3 regions of the Iodobacter fluviatilis genome follow, and region 1 is predicted to be linked to each of the others. Evidence: predicted binding sites of a transcription regulator. Region 1 holds the regulator's gene; each other region holds the start of a gene.
The links. Region 1 encodes NrdR, which represses ribonucleotide reductase genes. Its sites were predicted from a motif close to AAANACNATATATNGTNTTT; they were not measured.
Positions count from the first base shown of each region.

Region 2: a site for NrdR is predicted at 4,851-4,870, ahead of C1H71_RS02875 (ribonucleoside-diphosphate reductase subunit alpha). Genes of this name have one in related genera too.
Region 3: a site for NrdR is predicted at 4,279-4,298, ahead of C1H71_RS08610 (ribonucleoside triphosphate reductase). Genes of this name have one in related genera too.

Region 1 is NZ_CP025781.1:3,817,561-3,824,838, forward strand. It holds gene C1H71_RS16955 (adenine phosphoribosyltransferase) at 1-322, shown strand, start outside; gene C1H71_RS16960 (hypoxanthine-guanine phosphoribosyltransferase) at 437-991, shown strand; gene C1H71_RS16965 (hypothetical protein) at 1,154-2,830, shown strand; gene glyA (serine hydroxymethyltransferase) at 2,936-4,183, shown strand; gene nrdR (transcriptional regulator NrdR) at 4,360-4,812, shown strand; gene ribD (bifunctional diaminohydroxyphosphoribosylaminopyrimidine deaminase/5-amino-6-(5-phosphoribosylamino)uracil reductase RibD) at 4,976-6,103, shown strand; gene C1H71_RS16985 (YfgJ family double zinc ribbon protein) at 6,093-6,266, shown strand; gene C1H71_RS16990 (riboflavin synthase subunit alpha) at 6,267-6,974, shown strand.
Region 2 is NZ_CP025781.1:674,773-682,050, forward strand. It holds gene C1H71_RS02860 (hypothetical protein) at 1-187, opposite strand, end outside; gene C1H71_RS02865 (hypothetical protein) at 199-756, opposite strand; gene C1H71_RS02870 (adenosine deaminase) at 753-1,781, opposite strand; gene C1H71_RS02875 (ribonucleoside-diphosphate reductase subunit alpha) at 1,913-4,774, opposite strand; gene C1H71_RS02880 (IPT/TIG domain-containing protein) at 5,472-7,278, shown strand, end outside.
Region 3 is NZ_CP025781.1:1,917,827-1,925,104, reverse strand. It holds gene cobT (nicotinate-nucleotide--dimethylbenzimidazole phosphoribosyltransferase) at 1-1,018, shown strand, start outside; gene C1H71_RS08635 (histidine phosphatase family protein) at 1,015-1,617, shown strand; gene cobS (adenosylcobinamide-GDP ribazoletransferase) at 1,598-2,338, shown strand; gene C1H71_RS08625 (hypothetical protein) at 2,494-2,757, shown strand; gene modA (molybdate ABC transporter substrate-binding protein) at 2,798-3,544, shown strand; gene modB (molybdate ABC transporter permease subunit) at 3,541-4,221, shown strand; gene C1H71_RS08610 (ribonucleoside triphosphate reductase) at 4,335-6,329, shown strand; gene nrdD (anaerobic ribonucleoside-triphosphate reductase) at 6,495-6,674, shown strand; gene C1H71_RS08600 (anaerobic ribonucleoside-triphosphate reductase activating protein) at 6,674-7,278, shown strand, end outside.

The DNA.
Region 1 (7,278 bases):
ATTAAATCTTGGCTTTGTGCCGGTACGAAAAAAAGGTAAATTACCTTTTCTGACTGTGGCAGAAGAATACGAGCTTGAATACGGCTCAGCCACGGTTGAAATGCATACCGATGCCTGCAAAAAAGGCGATCGCGTATTGCTGATTGATGATTTAGTGGCAACTGGCGGCACTATGGTCGCCGCAGCTAAATTATTAGATCGTCTTGGAGCAACCGTTGTTGAGGCTGCAGCAATTGTTGATTTGCCAGAGTTAGGCGGCTCAAAAATCGTACGTGAGCAGGGTATTCCCCTGTTTACGGTGTGTGATTTCGCCGGGCATTAAAGATTTGTAGTGATGGCGTAGTGGCTTAGCCCTATTTAGCAAGTATGTGTTGATTGCTAAGCCATCAATTAAAAAGCGCCATCCATTTTTCATTTGAATAAAAGGTACACCATCGTGACCCTAGAACTCCCTGAAGCCCAAACGATTATTGACAATTCGGATTGCCTGCACGGCGAGGCTGAAGTATTAGCCGCGCTAGATCGTATGGCAGAGGCGATGACGGCTGATTTGCAGTACGCCAACCCGATTGTTTACACCGTGATGAATGGTGGGCTGATTGTGTCAGGGCATTTATTGCCACGTTTACGCTTCCCTTTGGAAGTGTCTTATATGCACGCCACACGTTATCGTAAAGAAACCAGCGGCGGCATGTTGGATTGGAAGGTAAAACCACAAGAAAGCATGAAAGGCCGTGTGGTGGTGGTCGTGGACGACATCTTAGATGAAGGCCATACCTTGGCTGCTATCTTGGAATTCTGTCGTGAGCAGGGCGCAAAAGAAGTTCGCGTTGCGGTACTGGTTGATAAAAAGCATGATCGTAAGGCATTAGGGGTGACTGCAGATTACGTAGGTCTAGAGGTTGAAGATCGTTTCCTATTTGGTTGCGGTATGGATTATCAAGGCTATTGGCGCAATACACTCGCTATCTATGCGGTAAAAGGCATGTAATGCGTGTTGGGTCGTTTTAAAATGACCATGTAATTGTTTAGTTAAAAAAACCCTTATTTACTGACGCGTAAATAAGGGTTTTTTTCGTATTAGGTCGTGATTTGCTTTCTGCTAGCCGTGTTCTGGAGCCTGATGATCTATTCTGATCAAAAGGAGAACTCAATGAGCGAAGCTGATGAAATTATGGTGCGCCATTTTAGGCAAATTCTTATTTGGCCTTTGCAAATGATGCCGCTCGCCCAGCCGCTGGGAGGTGCAAATGTGATGGGGCGGCATTGGGAGCTTATGAATCAGTTGGTGGATGCAGATTCGCCGTGGCAACTTCGCCCCTCGGTGTTTGATATGGATCCGCAGGCATTTCAAGAGCGGCATTATCGCGAGTTCGTTACCTTTTTGCCCTATGTGCAGCGGTTTTTATACGGAGAAGGCGCGGCAGAGGCGGCCAATACCGATAGCTATGGTGGTTCTCCGCTGCATGTGTTTCGCCGCCATGATATTTGCTCGGTACGCATGCATTACAAAGATGGCACCCGGCAAGACTTTAAAGTGGCACACGTTGACCTGTATTTTTTTTACGATATTGATGTCGTGATTCTCGCCCTAGAAACTTTGGCCGATAACGTGCCGCTAAGCCGAGTACAAGACACTTTATTCCGCTTTGGCCGTGCTTTTCCTGCGCAGTGGGATGAAGACCGCACCGCAGCAAGCTGTTTGCAAGCCGTAAAGTGGTTGGATGCCAAGGGCGGGGTGATTGCGGCTTCCGATTACGACGATAAATCTAAATTTCTATCGCATGTGGGCGAGTTTCGCGCCGCCCCGATGGCACAGCACTGGGATTTCTTACTGCGACCTTTGGTGCTGCATCATTCCGAGGAAGAAGGCGAGCTACGCTATCGCCAAATTGAATATCACCGCATGCCCTTAATGGCATACCTAGCCTTTGATGATCCTTTTAATTTAACGGATGAAGATTTTTACCGCTTGGGTTTGGTGACTCGCCCAGCCCAAGGAGGAGATTTGCCTTATACGCCCAAGGTGTTTCAAGATTTTGAAGCCAACTGTTGCTACGATCGTTTTTGGGTGCCAGAGCGGCGGCATGATTCATCCTCTACCCGCATGATGTGTGATGGCCACGCCTTTGTCTTGGTCGGGAAGCATGGGCATGGCTTTTTTAGTGATCCTTACACGGGGGCTTTAGGGCAATTTCGTCATCAATACTTTTTATTGATGGCGATTGCACACTTTCATAAGGCCGCATTATTGATTTTTTCGGATCGGCTGGCTGTGGCGTTGTCTCGCCTGCAAGTGGGCGATGTGAAATCAGCTCGGCGCTTTAAACGTGATATCCGCGTTTTACAAGAAGCTTTTTTGCGCTTTACCCAGCGCTATTGGTTTAGTGAGGTGTCCAATCAAGTGGTGGCCGATCAGCTGTTTCATATGGCCCGCCGGCACTTGGGGACAGAGGTTTTGTTTGCGGAGGTAAGAGAATCGATTTATAGCATGAGCCAATACCTAGAAAATGACGATTTACGCCGTCAGGCCGATACCGTGGTGCGCTTAACCGTGGTGACTATTTTAGGATTGGTAGGGACAACCGTGACGGGCTTTTTAGGGATGAATTTGTTTGATCTTGCGGCAGAGGCGTCATGGCGCAGAATAGGCTACTTTTTTGCCACCTTTATCCCTATTGCGGCACTGACTTTTTACACGCTAATGAAATCGCGAATGCTTTCAGAGTTTTTAGATTTCATGTCAGATGATCGCATGGGCTTTCAAGATAAATTAAAGATTATTCATCGTCAGTGGCGTAAAAAAAAGCAAGCGAGGAACGAATTATGAGCGGGGATCATGATTAATCACGAATTCCTCAATTGGAAAAACAGCTTGCCGTGTTAGAATCCTGCGCATTCCCTATTCCCAACCGACTTACGGAAGCGCCAATCTATGTTCTCCAAGTCCGCTACTATCGCCCAATTCGATCCAGATCTAGCTGCAGCCATTGCAGGTGAAGTTGTTCGCCAGCATGAGCACATTGAGCTGATCGCGTCAGAAAATTACACTAGCCCTGCTGTGATGGAAGCACAAGGCACGCAACTGACCAATAAATACGCCGAAGGTTATCCTGGTAAGCGTTTTTATGGTGGTTGTGAATTTGTAGACACGGTTGAGCAATTGGCTATTGATCGGGTTAAAGCCTTGTTTGGCGCTGAGTATGCCAATGTGCAGCCGCACTCTGGCTCACAAGCTAACCAAGCCGTGTATTTTTCTATTCTGAAGCCGGGCGATACCATTATGGGTATGAACCTAGGCCACGGTGGTCACCTTACACACGGCTCGCCAGCTAATTTATCCGGCAAAATGTTCAATATCGTGGCTTATGGCCTGAACGAAAACGAAGAAATCGATTACGACGATATGGAACGCGTAGCGCTTGAAACCAAGCCTAAACTTTTGATCGGCGGTGCTTCTGCTTACGCTCTGCGCTTTGATTGGGCACGTATGCGCGAAATCGCTGACAAGGTTGGCGCTTACTTCATGGTAGATATGGCGCACTACGCTGGTTTGATCGCGGCTGGCGTGTATCCAAACCCAGTGCCACACGCTCACTTTGTAACATCGACTACGCATAAGACACTGCGCGGCCCACGTGGTGGTTTGATCTTGGCCAAAGCCGAATTCGAAAAATCGATCAACTCTAATGTGTTCCCAACGCTGCAAGGCGGCCCTTTGATGCACGTTATCGCGGCCAAAGCCGTGGCATTTAAAGAAGCGGCAACCCCAGAATTTAAAGTGTACCAAGAACAAGTATTGAAAAATGCACAAGCCATGGCTGCAGCCTTGATTGAGCGTGGCTTACGTGTCATTTCTGGCCGTACTGAATCGCATGTATTTTTGGTGGATCTGCGCTCTAAAGGTTTAACGGGTAAGGCTGCAGACGCATTGCTAGGCTTGGCACACATCACCGTCAACAAAAACGCTATCCCTAATGATCCAGAAAGCCCATTTGTGACTTCGGGTATTCGTTTGGGCTCGCCAGCGATTACAACGCGTGGTTTCAAAGAGGCTGAAGCGATCATCGTAGCCAACTTGATTGCTGACGTGCTGGATAATCCAGCAGATGAAGCAAACATCGCAGCCGTTGCAGTAAAAGTAAAAGAATTGACAGCGCGCTTCCCAGTTTACGGCGCTTAATTTCTGGTGAAATAAAAGTTCTGTAGACACAGAGCACACAAAGGGAATGAAGCACACAGAGAAATGCCTTTTTATGTTTTTCTCCGTGTGCTTTGTGTTCTCCCCGCTCTTAGTGTCTACAGATCTTTTTAAGGTTAACGCTTTTTAGAATTTTTCTTGTTCTTTGCGGGGTTGTGATGAAGTGCCCCTTCTGTGGTTCCCCTGATACGTTAGTTGCTGACTCGCGTATATCTGATGAAGGCGATTTGGTTCGCCGCCGCCGCCGTTGCCCTTTGTGCGATAAACGCTTTACTACTTTTGAAACCGCCGAAGTGCGCTTGCCGCAGGTGGTAAAACAAAATGGTCAGCGTGCTGAATTTGATAGAGAAAAAATTCGCACCAGTTTTGAGCGCGCCTTGCATAAACGACCCGTGCCCACACCCTTGGTCGACGAAGCCATCCTGCGCATTATCCAAAAAGCCTTGTCTTTAGGTGACAGAGAAATCATGAGTCGCCAGATCGGCGAAATGGTGATGTCCGAACTCGCCAAGCTTGATAAAGTCGCCTACATCCGATTCGCCTCCGTATACCGCTCCTTCCAAGACGTCGACGATTTCCGCGATGTGATTCGGGAAGTGAGTAAGGAATAACGCTCTATTTAAAAAGGTCTGTAGATACAGAGCTCAATAAGGGCACAGAGAATATAGAGAAAAAACTTAAGGGTTTGATGCTTCTCCGTGTGCTTTGTATTCTCCCCGCTCTCTGTGTCTACAGATCTTTGGTTTTTCCCCCGCTATCTACTCAGGTAAGCCAATGAACCCGTTTGATCATCAATTTATGCAGCTGGCTTTGCGCCAAGCCGCTTTGGGGCAGAATAGTGCGACGCCTAATCCTTGCGTGGGCTGTGTGTTGGTGAAAGACGGGCAAGTGGTGGGCGCTGGGTTTAGTCAGCCTGCGGGTGCTGGTGTGGTGCAAGGTGCTCCTGGTGCGCATGCCGAGGTGATGGCCCTGAGTATGGCGGGCGATCTAGCCCGTGGTGCGACGGCTTATGTCACGTTAGAGCCTTGCAGCCATCATGGGCGCACACCGCCTTGCGCCGATGCCTTGCTGAAAGCGGGTGTAGTGCGCGTTGTTGCCGCGCTGACAGATCCTAATCCGTTGGTGGCGGGCCAGGGCTTGGCGCGTTTGGCTGCGGCAGGGGTTGAAGTGAGTTCGGGCGTGCTGCACGCAGCAGCATTAGAGCATCACAAAGGCTTTATTAGCCGCATGGTGAGATCCCGCCCTTGGCTGACGGTAAAAATGGGTGCCAGTTTAGATGGCCGTACGGCGCTCGCCAATGGGCAGTCGCAGTGGATTACCGGCCCGGCTGCAAGGTCTGATGTGCAAAAACTCCGTGCCCGATCTTGCGCCATGCTGACCGGTATTGGCACCGTTCTGGCGGATGACCCGCAACTGACGGTGCGAGAATTCGTGATAGACAGGCAGCCACTGCGTGTGGTGGTGGATAGCCAGCTTCGCACTCCTGTCTCGGCTAAGTTATTTAATCAGGCGGGCGTATTGATTGTTGGCGCTCAGGATGACGAGCTAAAGCGCCGAGCTTTAGAAGCCGCAGGGGCCGAAGTCTTGATTTTGGCCGATGCACATGGCCGTGTCGATTTAGCCGCCTTACTGAATGAATTAGGCCTCCGAGGCTGCAATCAAGTCACGGTTGAGGCGGGCGGCGTTTTAGTTGGGGCGCTGTTTCAAGCGGGTTTGGTGGATGAAATGCTGCTTTATCAAGCGCCTGTGATGATTGGCGACACGGCCAAAGGCATTGCCACGCTTGATTTATCCGATCTAAAACACAAGCTACAAGCTAAGGTATTAGAACGCCGTCTATTTGGAGACGATTTGCGTCTTACACTGCGCTTTACTGATGCTGGAGAATTTTATGTCAAATGAAATCGTGCAAGAGGCCATACCTATTTGCCCAGATTGTAAACGGCCTCTCGATGTGATCGCGGCCTGTGGCTCGGTTAGCTATTTTTGTGATCATTGCAATTTGCTCAAGTCTTCGAAGCGCGTGCGCGAAGCAAATCCAGAACTCTTTAAGGAAGCTAAATAAATGTTTACGGGGATTGTGCAAGGCGTTGCTCAGATTGAGGCGATTGATGATAGGGAAGGCATCCGTACATTTCGCATCGCTTTTCCTGCCGGCTTTTGCAAAGACATTCAAATTGGGGCCAGCGTGGCGATTGATGGTGTTTGCCTGACGGTTACCGAGATTTTTGCTGAGGATAAAGCGAGCTTTGATGTGATGCTGCAAAGCTTACGCGTGACTTCCCTATGGCAATTAAACGTAGCTAGCCATGTCAACGCTGAGCGTGCCGCCAAAGACGGCGCTGAAATCGGCGGCCACCCGCTCTCGGGCCACGTGGATTTTACTGCAACGCTGTTAGATATCCGTAAAGATCAGGAAAACTGCTGCTTTAGAATTGGCGTGCCCAAAGTGGGGATGAAATATATCTTCGCGAAAGGCTATATCGCCCTAGATGGCGCGAGCCTGACGGTGTCTGAAACCAATAAGGTCGATTGCTGGTTTGAAGTATGGCTGATCCCAGAAACCCGTCGCATGACGATTTTTGAAGGCAAGACAGTTGGCAGCATCTTCAACGTAGAAATCGAGCGCGCCACGCAAGTCGTCGTCGATACCGTACGCGATGCCTTAGAAGAAAAACTAGGGGCACTAATGCCCGCACTAGAAGCACTTCTTGCCCAGCAGGGTGTGGATATTTATGCGCTGGCTGAGCCTGCGGCATTAAAAAAACCTTAACCCCATCATTGGTTTTTTAAATGCCGCGTGGGCACGCTTGAGAAGGCATGAGTGATGACGAGCCTTTGTCATCCAGGCACCAACAAGCGATGTAGCTCTCAACCACGATCCATTGCTGCGCGAGCGTTAGTGTGGTTTGCTAGTTGTGTGGGCAATGTGACAGACCTTTTGTTTCGCTGCGCAACTGCCACTTACTCGTCGTGGCGATGGTGGTGTTGTACAGTTTGGCCAAGGCATATAACTTTGATGACTACATTTCGGTGCGAACACGTGGAGTGGTTCTGGCCTGTGGATGTCTTGGCTG
Region 2 (7,278 bases), 1.3 Mb from region 1:
TGCCCTTGGGGCCTTGTAATCGCAGCCAAGCAGAAGCACCGTCTTGATCAAAAGAATTAAGGGTTAAAGAAACAATGGCGTAAGCCTGCTCTGGCGGAGGGCTCAGTTTGCCTTGCACCACCGCAATCGGTGCCATCGCGCAGCTATTTAATAGCAGTACACAACTGAGCAATACACTTTTAATCATATGACAACCTTTTACTGCAATAAGCGGGTGGCAATCTGGCTTGCATCTTGCACGCCCCATTGCTTAAGTTGATAAAAATCGCGCGTGGCTTGATCGCTATACGCCAATGTGGAAGCAAAATTAAGTTGGGCGCTGATCTCACCCAAATACAGCACCTCACCCGCAGCAATTTGGAAACGCCGATCCAGCTGAAAATGTGTTTGCCCGCCTCGGCCATTCGCGCCTTTTGCAGCCCAATTACCCCAAGCTTGGCTCAACGTATAGCTGCCCTCAGCCAGCGGCAAAACCCACAAACGGCCGCGTACGTCACCAGCAGGGCCAACAATACTATCGTGGCTGATATCCGCCCGTAAGCTATGGCGGCTACTAGCCCCCAGCAGCTCAACTTGTAAATCTGCCTGATCTGTTGATAGCGATTGCAGCGTTAAAGCCAGCACCACATAGCCCTGCCCTGCGGGAGGTTGCAGGCGGCCATTTTCAATTTGCAAGGCGGGCTGCGCGCTACAAGCAGCCACTAAGGCACTCGCCACACCGGCCACAGCCTGCACACATCGTGATAGAAAACTCATTTGGCAATGCACGCAATGCGTAATACTTCGGCACGCCAGCGCGCTTTATCGGCATCTGGCAACCAAGAGGCTTCAAAGCTGTGATTCACTAATTGCACCACTTCGCTGGCTGATAAATCCATCGCGGCGCGGCAAGCTAATAAATTAGCGTTGAGATAGCCGCCAAAATACGCTGGATCGTCAGAATTCACCATCGCGCACAGCCCTGCTGCCAACAAATTACGCAAATTATGCTGAGCTAAATCATCCACTACGCAGAGCTTTAAATTGGAAAGCGGGCAAACGGTGAGCGGAATACGCTCGGTGGCTAAGCGCACCACAAGGGTGGCATCGTCAGTGCAGCGCACGCCGTGATCAATCCGCCGCGCGCCCAGCACATCAAGTGCTTCGGTGATATAGGCAGCAGGGCCTTCTTCACCGGCATGGGCCACGGCGGGCAGACCTAGATCACGGCAACGCTTAAATAATTTTTGGAATTTGGCTGGCGGATGGCCCAGCTCGCTGGAATCCAGCCCCACGCCATCAATCAGCGCCAGATATGGCAACGCGGCCTCAAGGGTGATTTTGCCTTCTACTTCGGAAAGATGACGTAAAAAGCACAAAATCAGCTTAGAGCTAATCCCCAGTTTATCGGTGGCATCATTTAAAGCACGGGTAATACCACGAATCACCGTGCCAATATCAATGCCACGCGCAGTATGCGTTTGCGGATCAAAAAAGATCTCGGTATGCACAATATGGTCAGAATAAGCGCGCTCGCAATAAGCCCAAGTCAGGTCGTAAAAATCTTCTTCGGTAATCAGTACGCTGGCACCGGCGTAATACAGATCGAGAAAGGATTGCAGATTATCAAAGGAATACGCGGCGCGAACTTCTTCTACATTGGCGTAAGGCAGGGTAATGCCATTTTTTTGCGCCAGCTCGAACATCATTTCAGGCTCTAAAGTGCCTTCGATATGCAGATGCAGCTCGGTTTTAGGTAAAGCGAGGATCAGTTGATCGACAGGGTGCAGGGCTTCGGTCATTTGACTCTCTAGGTGTTTGGTGGGGTGCTGTGTAGGATGGGGGAACCAGACTTTTGGCGATATCCATCATCAGTGCGTTGATGGGTATCGCCGCAAAACCTCGGCCCCACCCATCCTACATCTCTACATTATTACTGGCAGCTCTCGCACTCTGGGTTATCAATCGAGCAGAATTTCATATCCGTTGCAGGTAATTCTGCGTCGATTGCGGCCATGGCGGGCGCGGAGCTGATCGAGTTAGCACCCGCGGCGGAGGTTTGGGTATATCCCCCATCGATCGCTACTGCATTCAACTCACCACCGCTACCGGTGGATTTTTCTGCTGCTGTGGCGGCCATGGTGCGTAGGTAATAAGTGGTTTTCAGGCCACGCAACCATGCAAATTTGTACAGCTCGTCTAATTTTTTGCCTGATGCGCCAGCAAGGTAGAGATTGAGCGATTGGCCTTGGTCGATCCACTTTTGGCGGCGCGATGCGCATTCAACCAGCCAGTTTGGATCCACTTCAAACGCCGTGGCGTACAAATCACGCAGGTCTTGCGGAATGCGCTCTACTTTAGACACCGAACCGTCAAAGAATTTCAGGTCTGAGATCATCACTTCATCCCACAGACCACGTTCTTTTAGATCACGCACTAGATATTCATTCACCACGGTGAACTCACCCGACAGGTTCGATTTTACGAACAAGTTTTGGTACGTTGGCTCGATACACGCCGATACGCCGATGATGTTGGCAATAGTGGCTGTTGGCGCAATCGCCAAGCAGTTTGAATTGCGCATGCCGTGAGTGCGAACGCGTTCGCGCAGCTGTGTCCAATCCAAGCGTGAGCTGGTATCCATTTCTAAATAGCCACCGCGCTCTTCTGCCAGCAATTTAATTGAATCTTGTGGCAATACACCGCGATCCCACAGGCTGCCTTTGTAGCTAGGGTAAGTGCCGCGCTCTTGTGCCAGCTCGGTGGATGCCCAGTAAGCGTGGTAAGCCACGGTTTCCATCGATAGATCGGCAAACTCAACCGCTGCATCCGAGCCGTAAGGCAGGCGCAACATATGTAAGCAATCTTGGAAGCCCATAATGCCCATACCTACCGGACGATGCTTCAAGTTGGATTCACGCGCTTTACGCACTGGGTAGAAGTTAATGTCGATCACGTTATCCAGCATGCGCATCGCGGTAGTAATGGTGCGTGCCAGTTTATTGGTATCGAGTTCGCCATTCTTGATGTGGTTCACCAAGTTGACCGAGCCCAAATTACATACCGCAATTTCGTTCTCGTTGGTGTTCAGGGTGATTTCTGTACATAGATTCGAGCTATGCACCACGCCTACGTGTTGCTGCGGGCTACGAATATTGCAAGGATCTTTAAAGGTAATCCAAGGATGGCCTGTTTCAAACAGCATAGAAAGCATCTTGCGCCATAAGCCCAGCGCAGGGATCTTCTTGGCGATTTTCATTTCGCCACGGGCCGCTTTTGCTTCGTAAGCTACATAAGCTTTTTCAAAATCTTTACCAAACTTGTCGTGCAGATCAGGCGCTTCGGATGGGCTAAATAATGTCCACTCGCCGCCCTGCATCACACGCTTCATAAATAAATCAGGAATCCAGTTAGCGGTATTCATATCGTGCGTGCGGCGACGATCGTCACCGGTGTTCTTACGCATTTCGAGGAATTCTTCGATATCTGCGTGCCAAGTTTCAAGGTAAGCGCACACCGCGCCCTTGCGTTTGCCGCCTTGGTTTACCGCTACGGCGGTGTCGTTCACCACTTTCAGGAAAGGCACAATCCCTTGCGACTTGCCGTTGGTGCCCTTGATATGGCTACCGAGTGAGCGCACCGGCGTCCAATCGTTACCCAAACCACCGGCGTATTTAGACAAGAGCGCGTTTTCTTTCAGCGCTTCGTAAATACCTTCCAAATCATCAGAAACAGTGGTGAGGTAGCAGCTAGATAACTGGCTGCGACGGCTACCGGCGTTAAATAAGGTAGGCGTCGAACTCATAAAGTCAAAGCTAGACAAGACGTTGTAGAACTCGATCGCACGCTCTTCGCGGTTGATTTCATTCATAGCCAAGCCCATCGCTACGCGCATAAAGAAGCTTTGTGGCAGCTCGATGCGGCTGTCTTCGATATGCAGGAAATAGCGGTCATACAGGGTTTGCAGGCCAAGATAGCCAAATTGGTAATCACGGTTATGATCCAGCGCTGCGCCTAATTTTGCTAAATCATATTGAGCCAGATTTTCGTCCAGCAGCTCCGCATCAATACCGCGCTTAATAAACTGTGGGAAGTAGCTAATGTAACGATCAGCCATTTCTTCGTGGCTCACCTCTTTGCCCAATACTTCTGAGCGCAGATTATTTAGCAAAAGACGAGCGGTAACAAAGCTATACGCAGGGTCTTTCTCAATCAGCTGACGCGACGACATAATCAAAGCGCGGCGAACTTCTTCTGCCGGTACGCCGTCGTACACGTTTTTTAAAGTTTCAGCCAAGATGGCGGCTTGATCGGTGGTGCTTTCCAAGCCCTTGCAGCAAGAGGCGATCAGCGCTTTTAACTGCGCCAAATCTAGCGGACGGCTGCTGCCATCGGCGTAAATCACATTAATGGCGTGGTGATGCTCAGGCTCAAAGCGTGCATGACGCTCTTTGCTGCGCTCTTCGCGATACAAGACATAGGCGCGGGCCACATCGTGCTCACCAGCACGCATCAGCGCTAGCTCTACTTGATCTTGGATATCTTCAATATGAATCGCGCCGCCTTCTGGCTTACGACGCATCAGCGCCGATACAACGGATTCAGTCAGCAAGATGGCTTTTTGACGTACAGCGGCACTAGACGCGGCATCGCTACCAAGCACAGCGATAAAGGTTTTGGTCACTGCTACGGTGATTTTGTTCGGTGCAAATGGCACCACCGATCCATCACGGCGAATGGTTTTGTAATCGGCATAGCTGCTGTGATTTTGAGCAGTATTAACGCTATCGGTCATAGGGCTCTCATTAATGTAGTGGGCAGGCAAGGCGGCTGCGTCTTGCTGTGGATAATTCTGTGGATTTCTTGTGGAGAAACACTATATGTAGTGTCCATCAAGAAGAGTTAACACAAATACTAGTGTCTTTAGCCAAGTTAAGCAAGCAGACGACAAAGGAGGAAATGTACAGCTGGACGGTGCAAAAAGGCAGTTCCAGTAAAGCCGTGCATTTGTGGCAGCTTAACCGCGTTTGTTAAACAATACCTGCCGATAAATAAGCCTGATTCCACGGTTGTGCACAGATTAAAAACAACACATTGCCGCAGCAAGCTCAACGCACAGATCCCTAACCAGCCGATTGCCTAATAAACAATCATCCGGTGTTTTTAAGCCGCACTAAATTGTACAAAATTCAGCCCACCTAACTCATTTTTTCTACTGTAGGCCTTGCCTTTTTCTAGGGCGATTTTTTCTAATACGGTTTTTATTCCATTTGCATATATAAGAATATGCTTACGTATTATACGTTACTTAAATGCTCGTTTGATTCCCATAGAATAAGCGAATTCTCAGGCCTGCAGCATCCCGCTCTAAGCCAGCTCTCGTTTTATTTTTAGGACTCTCTTTCATCGTGCCCTCTTCTTTTAAACGTAAAAAATCAAACACTGCTTTTCAAAACATTCAATTTTTCAGCAAAAAAACAATCAGCCTCAGTGTGCTGCTCGCCGTTAGCGCGTGTGGCGGAGGAGGAGGCTCTTCTGAGCCAGGCTCCACCAGCACGGTTGCCACCACAGCCTCTACGCCTGTAGTCAGCATCCTGCCACCTGCAACAGCCTTTACCATTGAAAACATCAGCCCGTTAGAAGCCAGCGAGAACGAGAAACTAACCGTAACGGGCCAAGGGTTTATCGGCATCAAACAGGTGATGCTAGGCGGCGTGGCACTAAGTTTTAAGCTTATTTCAGACCAGCAAATAGAAGTCATGCTTAATGACGCGGCTCAATCAGGCGAGCTGGAGCTGCACAAAGACAACAGCAGCGTACAAGCACGGCAAAGGGTCATGATTGCTGAGCCACGCGTGTTTGAGCTATCTGGCACAGAATTCAACACGGGTGAAACGCTGATTTTGCGCGGTAGCCAGCTCAATCAGCTCAAAAACGTGCGCTTAGGTGGGGTCATGCTGCCGACTGTTAGTCAGTCGGCCACTGAACTTTATGTCAATATTCCTGATACGGCCCGTTCAGGCTATCTGACCTTAGAGGATAAACGAGGCCGGCAGCGAACCTTGGCCCAAATAATGCAAATCTGGCGGCCCGTGGCCCAGCCTGAGCTGCGCCCTGCCTTTGGCTTTGCTGGGCAAACCATCAGCATCACTGGCCAAGGCATTGATCAAGTTGAGCAGCTTTTATTTAGCCCTAACCAACGTGCCAATATCAAAAGCCGCTCAGAAAACCGTCTTGAAGTAGAAATACCTGAAAAAGCCCTCAGCGGCCCGCTGACCTTTGCTTGGGGTAAAAACACACTAAATAGCCAAACACGCTTTGAAATTGCCACACAAATCAGCGCGACGGGCATGTCCCCACTTAGCGGGCCTGCCAATACACTGGTTACGATTAGCGGCCGCGGGCTGGATGCGGTTAGCAGCGCCAGTATTGGCGGAATCAATGCGCAGCTAGTTAACAAAACAAGTAGCAGTATTACCCTGCTAACGCCTGCCAACGGCGAAGGCGAGGTGATTTTAAAAGGCAGTATGCAGCAGCTGGTTTCCGCCGGAAACTTTAGATTAGTCAGGCCCGTTGCACCGCCCGTTGCTCCTCCAGTCACGCCACCTGGCATAACACCGACGGCTCCACCTGTAGTTCCACCCGTTACTCCACCAGCCACGCCTAAAGCCACGATTGAGCTAGAAAGCATCGCTTTGGTACAAAATTACTCACAGCTTGCTGGCGCACAATATCAGCGCTTGGTGCAAGGCAAGCCTGCCATCGTACGGGCAAATATCTCCAGCAGAAGCAGTAAACTCGCCAGCCCACGGGTCTGGCTAAGCGCCACGATCAATGGCGTGCCGCAAGGCCAAGCCATCGCCATGACTGGGCCTGCCACCGTACCGGCCTATGTATCACAAGCTAAGCTTGAGCAAAGTTTTAATGCCCGCCTGCCGGAGCAATGGATTAAGCCGGGCCTAAGCCTGCGGATTGAGGCAGACCCAGAGCTACAAGTCAGCAGCGGCGCCAGTAGAACCATCACCCCTGTAGTAGGCAAACCAAGCAATATGGATTTGGTGATTGTGCCACTGCAACTCGATGACGATGGCCGCGGTGCAGCTATCCGAGCACAAGCGCCTACTACTGACGCTGTGCGTCAAATGCTTAGCCGGGTTTTCCCGCTGGCCGACAGTACGATCAACGTCACCATCCGTGGCGCTTATCAAGTGAGCTCTATCCAGTCAACACAGAGCATGAAATACATTGATAAAACCCGCACTGGATCGGCAGGCTGGGATAGCGTACTGACCGAGTTAG
Region 3 (7,278 bases), 1.9 Mb from region 1:
CGCTCTTGCCGCGCTGAATCATCAATCTAATTTAACTAAACCTCAGGGTAGCTTGGGTAAGCTTGAAGAGCTGGCCGTGTGGTTTGCTGCGCGCTCTAATTCGGCGATACCTGGGCGTTTACAGCCAGCCATCGTGGTGTTTGCTGCTGATCATGGCGTGGTTGCTGAAGGCGTTTCGGCGTTCCCAAAGGAAGTGACTGGGCAGATGGTGGCCAATTTTGTTGGCGGCGGAGCAGCAATTAATGTGTTGGCGCGTGAAGTGGGTGCCAGTTTATCGGTGGTTGATGTGGGTGTAGCCAGCAGCTACTCCACGGTGGTGACCAGTGGTGCACAGTTGTTTAGAGTACCGGTGCGTGCGGGTACGGGTAATTTGCGGGTTGAGCCTGCAATGAGTGAACCAGAATGCCATAAGGCTTGGTCGATTGGTGTTGGCAGTGCGCAAGAAGGGTTTATTCGTGGCAAAACGCTATTGATTGGTGGTGAAATGGGTATTGCTAATACCACGGCCGCTGCAGCCTTGATTTGTGCGCTCACTGGTATCGAGCCAGAAGAAATTGTTGGCCTTGGCACAGGGATTTCGGCGACCAGCCGTGAGCATAAAGTACAAGTGGTTAAAGATGCGTTGGTGCGGGCGCGTGCTGCGGGCGCAGTCAGCGCTAAAGATTGGCTGATGCACGTAGGCGGCTTAGAAATCGCCGCTTTGGCAGGTTTTTACACTGGTGCTGCTGAAGCGGGTATTCCTATTTTGCTGGATGGTTTTATCACCACCGCTGCGGCACTTGTGGCGGTAAAAAACCAACCACGGGTAGCAGATTGGCTGCTTGCAAGCCATGTATCGGATGAAAAAGGCCATCGTCATGCCTTAGCAGCTTTACAGCTAGAGCCATTATTAGCTCTGGGTTTGCGCTTAGGTGAAGGAAGTGGTGCTGCATTAACGATTCCGCTGATTCAAAGCGCATTGGCTTTGCACCGTGAAATGGCGACCTTTAGCTCTGCCGGTATTGCTACTAAAGAATGAGTAGTTTTCGTTTAACACTGCTACGCCACGGGGCAACAACGGCGCCTGCTGGCATGTTAATTGGCCATAGTGATTGGCCGCTCTCTGCCTTGGGCGTGCAGCAGCTTGCCAGCCGCGCCGAGCACTTTGCACGTTTCCCCCCCAGCAGCGTGGCCAGCTCGGATCTATGCCGCTGTGCAGATTCTGCACAGCAGCTAGCAGCTAGTGCTGGCGTAGATTGCCATATCGATAGCCATTTGCGCGAGATTCACTTTGGTGAGCTGGATGGCTTGGCTGAAAGGAGCCCCGCGCAGCAGATTGCGTTGGCGCTATGGCAGCAAGATTTGTCCGCCAATTCACTTGGCATAGAAGCTTGGACGGATTTCTCGGCAAGGGTCGCTACCGCCACTCAAGCATGGCTAAAAGCTGGTCAAGGCGAGCATCGGGTATTGATAACCCATGGTGGCGTGGCTAAAGCATTGCTCTTGGATTGGCTGGGCCTGCCTCTTACACGGCATAATCAGCTGTGGCTGGCTCATGCGGGCTTAATTACCCTCTACTGGGACGATGACTACCCGCCTATTTTGCAAGGCATAGATAATGATGTTCGATTGGCGTAAGCCTGTACTGGCGCTGCAATTTTTAACCCGTTTGCCTACGCCGCAGATTCGTGATTTTCAACCTAGCCTGCTTGCTGCAGCCGCGCCGTGGTTTCCGGTGGTGGGTTTATTGATTGGGGCGTTTTTATCTGCCCTTGTGTACTGGTCCAGCTGGATAGACCCTTGGCTGGCGGCTTTAGTTGGTTTTTTGCTTTGGACATGGATTACCGGCGGCCTGCATCTGGATGGCCTTGCCGATATGTCCGATGGTTTGGGAGCAGCCCATCGAGATCCCACACGGTTTTTAGCCGTACTTAAAGATCCACATCTAGGCAGTTTTGGAGTGCTTGCCTTGATTGCCCAATCTGCTGCCAAGCTGGTGTTGTTGATGCTTTTAGCCAAGCAAGGAGCATGGCTATCCTTGCTATTGATTCCTGCCTGGGCGCGTTTAGGCGTGCTGTATTGGAGCTGTTTACCTGCACTAGCCCCTGGCATGGCTGAGCAATTTGCTTGGCAAAAAAGCAGCTGGTCTTTATATATTATTTTGGCGTTGCTCTTAGCAGCATCCTATTTTCTGGCCTCGCCTTTATTAGCGGCCCCGCTGTTAATTTGGGCTTATGCAAAGTGGCTGATGCATAAATTAGGCGGCATGACAGGTGATTGCTTGGGGGCGGGGATAGAAATAACAGAAACAGGGCTGTTATGCTGTGCCGTATTGCTGAAGCCATTTCTTCTTTTTTGATGTTATGCGGCTCCCTTAAGCCGCGCTGAGCAAGGAACAAGCGGTACGGGGTAATCGGCTATTCGTGTTTGAGAAAAACGAGTTGAATCGAAGTCATGCCGAAGGCCTTAAAAACTAAAAATGCACAGCTACGTTGTGCTTTATCAGGTGAAGGTATGAAAATTATTCGTAGTATTGAAGTCTGGGAAAAGGGTATGGATGGCGGTTTTATTGGCCATTTACCACTGGCAGAGACCATCAGCTTGCCATTTCTCTTTAATCTGTTTCGGCATGAACAAGATAAGCCAGATGAAGAGATGAAGCTCTCCTATATGTTAGACGCTGCGCGTATCGCCCTTTTGCAGCCCTATGTGGCGGAGCTTATGGATTTGGCGCTGCATGATTATATTTTGACGGCCCATGGCCAGCCTGATTACTAGTTTTTTAATGCCTCCTACAAGCTAGCCATTAAAGGAATTTATGCTGCGCTTACTTTGCATTTTAATGCTCGCCCTACCCGTACATGCCCAAACGCTGCGGATTGCTGCTGCATCTGATTTGGCTTCTTGCATTGAAGACTTAAATGCAGGATTTAAGCAGAGTCAACCTAATACTGAGTTCAAAGTCAGCTTAGGTTCGTCTGGCAACTTCTACACCCAAATCGCCGCAGGTGGGCCGTTTGATGTGTTTTTATCTGCCGATCAATCCTATCCAAAACAGCTGGCTGCTAGTGGTGCTGCAGAGTTATCAACCCTAAAACCTTATGCGATTGGCCGCTTAGCGCTATGGACGATGCAGCCTAATGTGGTGCTTGATTTGACCCGCTTGGGTGATGTAGGGATTAAGCGTATTGCCATTGCTAATCCAGATCACGCTCCCTATGGTCAAGCCGCCCGTGCCGCTATGCAGCAGGCAGGGGTATGGGATACTGTCAGCCCCAAATTAGTATTGGGTAATAATATTGTTCAAGCGGTGCAGTTTGTACAAACTGGCAATGCCGATGTGGGTTTAGTGGCGTATTCATTGCTGAAGTCGCCCGCTTTAAGCGGTGTTGGCCGATCCTTGCTATTGCCGGCCCAAAGCCATTCACCGTTGATTCAGGCCGCGATTGTGACGCGTTACGGCAAGAGCAATCCACTGGCGGCCAGCTACGTGGATTTTCTACAAAGTAATGCTGCCCGCAGCACGCTACAACGCTGTGGTTTTGATCTGCCGGAGCGCCATTGAGCCCTGAGCTTTTTGCCACGCTGTGGTTAACGCTAAAGTTGGCGGGCGTTACCACGCTGTGTCTCTTGCCAATTAGTATTATTTTGGCGCGCTGTCTGTGTGAATGCCGCAGCAACTGGGTGCTGTTGCTAGAAATAATCGTCACTCTTCCCATTGTTTTACCACCTACTGTGATTGGTTTTTATCTGCTGCAGATTTTTGCCCCGCAAGCTTTGGCTGGGTCTTGGTGGGTAGCCATATTTGGCCAGCCGCTGGCGTTTAGCTTTAGTGGGCTGGTGGTGGGATCTATCCTCTACAGCCTGCCCTTTGCTGTGCAACCTATTCAAACCGCTATACGCGGTGTTTCACCCGAGCTAATCGAATCTGGCCGTGCCTTAGGCGGTTCGGCAAGCAAGGTGTTTTGGGGTGTGGTGTTACCCGCTGCTAGGCATGGCATTTATAGTGGCGCAGCGCTTTCTTTTGCCCATACCGTGGGCGAGTTTGGCGTGGTGCTGATGCTGGGCGGTAATATCGCGGACGAAACGCGTGTTGCATCGATTGCATTATTTGATGCTACGCAGCGGCTTGATTACGCCAGCGCGCATCAATATGCCATCGCACTATTGCTGATTGCTGCGGTAATGGTATTGGTAATTGCAGGGCTGAGGCGTTATGCAGATTCGGTGGGCAAGTCTTAGTTTATTATTTTTTGATTATCATCAATTACCCTATATCTAGTTGAGCATTGATAGTTTAAACACCATATATTGTGGTCTGTGAAAATATTCTACCCTGATCTAGGTGGGGAAAAATGACCATATACCCGCAATATGTGCTGAAACGCGATGGCCGCATCGTGCCTTTTGATGTTGATAAAATTCGTCTTGCCCTGCTGAATGCCAGCCGCGTAACAGGTGAATTTGATGAGGCAGAAGCAATCCGCTTAAGCTCGCTGATTAGCAGCCGTTTGCAGGGTGATCTCACCCCCACTATCGAGCTGATTCAGGATCAGGCTGAAGAAGCGCTGTTGCAATATCATTATCTAAAAACCGCCCGTGCCTTTATTGCTTATCGTAGCCAGCATGCACGTTTGCGCTCCGATGTGCGCACCGTGGTGGATGTTGAATCGTCAATTAATGAATATCTGGATCAATCTGATTGGCGGGTGAATGCCAATGCCAATCAGGGCTGGAGCCTAGGCGGGCTGATTTTAAATACCAGCGGCAAGATGATTGCCAATTATTGGCTAAGCCATGTTTATCCGCCAGAAATTGGCGAGGCGCATCGCTCTGGTGCCATGCATATTCATGATTTAGATATGCTATCTGGCTATTGTGCGGGCTGGTCTTTACGCCGCCTTTTGCAAGAAGGATTTAATGGCGTGCCGGGCAAGGTAGAAGCCAAACCGCCTAAGCATTTCTCGGCCGCCATTGGCCAGATTGTTAACTTTTTAGGTACTTTGCAAAATGAATGGGCGGGCGCTCAGGCATTTAGCTCATTTGATACCTATATGGCGGCGTTTATTCGTGCGGATAATCTGCAATACAAGCAGGTAAAGCAATATATCCAAGAGCTGATTTACAACCTGAATGTGCCCAGCCGCTGGGGCACACAAACGCCGTTTACTAATCTGACTTTCGATTGGATCTGCCCAGAAGATTTACGTGAACAAATCCCCTATGTGGGTGGCAAGGAAATGCCATTTAGCTACGGCGATTTGCAAACTGAAATGGATATGATTAACCGCGCCTATATCGAAGTGATGATGGAAGGCGATGCGCTAGGGCGTGTGTTTACTTTCCCTATTCCCACCTACAACATCACCAAAGATTTTGCTTGGGATCACCCCAATACCGATCTTTTGTTTGAAATGACCGCTAAGTATGGCCTGCCCTATTTCCAGAATTTTTTAAATTCGGATTTAGAGCCGCATATGGTGCGCTCGATGTGCTGCCGCTTGCAGCTTGATCTGCGTGAGCTATTAAAACGCGGTAATGGCTTATTTGGCTCGGCTGAGCAAACCGGCTCGCTGGGCGTGGTCACTATCAACTGCGCGCGTATTGGTTATGAATTCAAAGGCAATGAAGCGGGCCTTATGGCGCGTGTTGATCAGCTGATGGATTTGGCCAAGCAATCTTTAGAAATTAAACGCAAATTGATTGGCCGCTTAATTGATGGCGGTCTTTACCCCTATACCAAGCGCTATCTGGGTACGCTGCGTAATCACTTCAGCACGCTGGGGGTAAATGGCATTAACGAGATGATTCGCAATTTTAGCGATGATCAAGACGATATCAGCTCGGAAGCAGGTTACGCCTTAGCAATCCGTTTGCTGGATCATATTCGCGCCAAAATGACCGAAATTCAGGAAGAAACCGGCCATCTTTACAATTTGGAAGCTACGCCAGCCGAAGGCACGACTTATCGCTTTGCCAAAGAAGATAAAAAGTTTTATCCCGATATTTTGCAAGCAGGCACGGTTGAGCAGCCCTTCTATACCAACTCCAGCCAGCTGCCGGTAGGCTTTACCGATGACCCATTTGAAGCCTTGGGCCGTCAGCAGGAATTGCAGCGTAAATACACCGGCGGCACGGTTTTGCATCTGTATATGAACGAGGCCATTTCCAGCCCCGCAGCGTGTAAAGCACTGGTGAAAAAAGCGCTGACCAACTACCGCCTGCCCTACATCACCATCACGCCTACTTTCTCTATTTGCCCGAAACACGGCTACCTGAGCGGCCACCACGAGTTTTGCCCAAAGTGCGATGGCGAGTTGCTGGTGAAGAAGAGCTGTGTGCTGGGATGAAAATTCAAAAAGGTCTGTAGACACGGAGCGCACAGAGTTAAAAAGCAGCACACAGAGAGACACTTAAGAAGTTTTGTAGGTTTTCTCTGTGGGCTCTGTGTTCTCACTGTTCTCTGTGTCTACAGATCTTTTTCGACCTTAAACTACATTTAACAGGAAAAAATCATGAGTGATTTATCGGTTCAAACCCAGCTATCTCCTGAGCTTAAAGATGAAGAACGCACTCGCTGCGAAGTCTGGACGCGGGTGATGGGTTATCACCGGCCTATTAGTAGTTTTAATATCGGGAAGAAAGGCGAATTTAAAGAAAGGCAATTTTTTAACGAATGTAATACCGTTCAATAATGATGCCCGCGCCCAAGATTGGCGGCTTGGTGCCGTTCTCTAGCTGTGATTATCCCGGCGAGCTGGCTTGTGTGGTGTTTTTGGCTGGCTGCCCTTGGCGCTGTGGCTATTGTCATAATCCGCATTTACAAGCGCGTGAGCATCACGATGCAGCACCACAGTGGGATGAAATCCTGATCTGGCTAAAAACGCGGCGTGGCCTCTTGGATGCGGTGGTTTTTTCGGGCGGTGAGCCACTGACCGAGCCTCAGTTACCCGAGATGATGCGTGCTGTAAAAGCACTCGGCTTTAAAATTGGCCTGCATAGTGGCGGCGCTTATCCCAAGCGTTTGCAGGAATGCTTGCCCTATTTGGATTGGGTGGGTTTTGATATTAAAAGCGATTTTCTGCACTACGAAAAGATCACTACCATCGTAGGCAGTGGTGCTGTCGCTAGCGCTTCTTTAAAGCTGCTATTGGCGAGCAAAGTGGCGCTGGAATGTCGCAGCACCATCCATCCCAGCTTGCATAGCGAGGATGAGCTGATCGCCCTTGCTAGAACCTTAAGCGCTGCAGGGGTGCAGCGCTATGTATTGCAATCCTTCAGGCCAGCTGGTTGTATCGA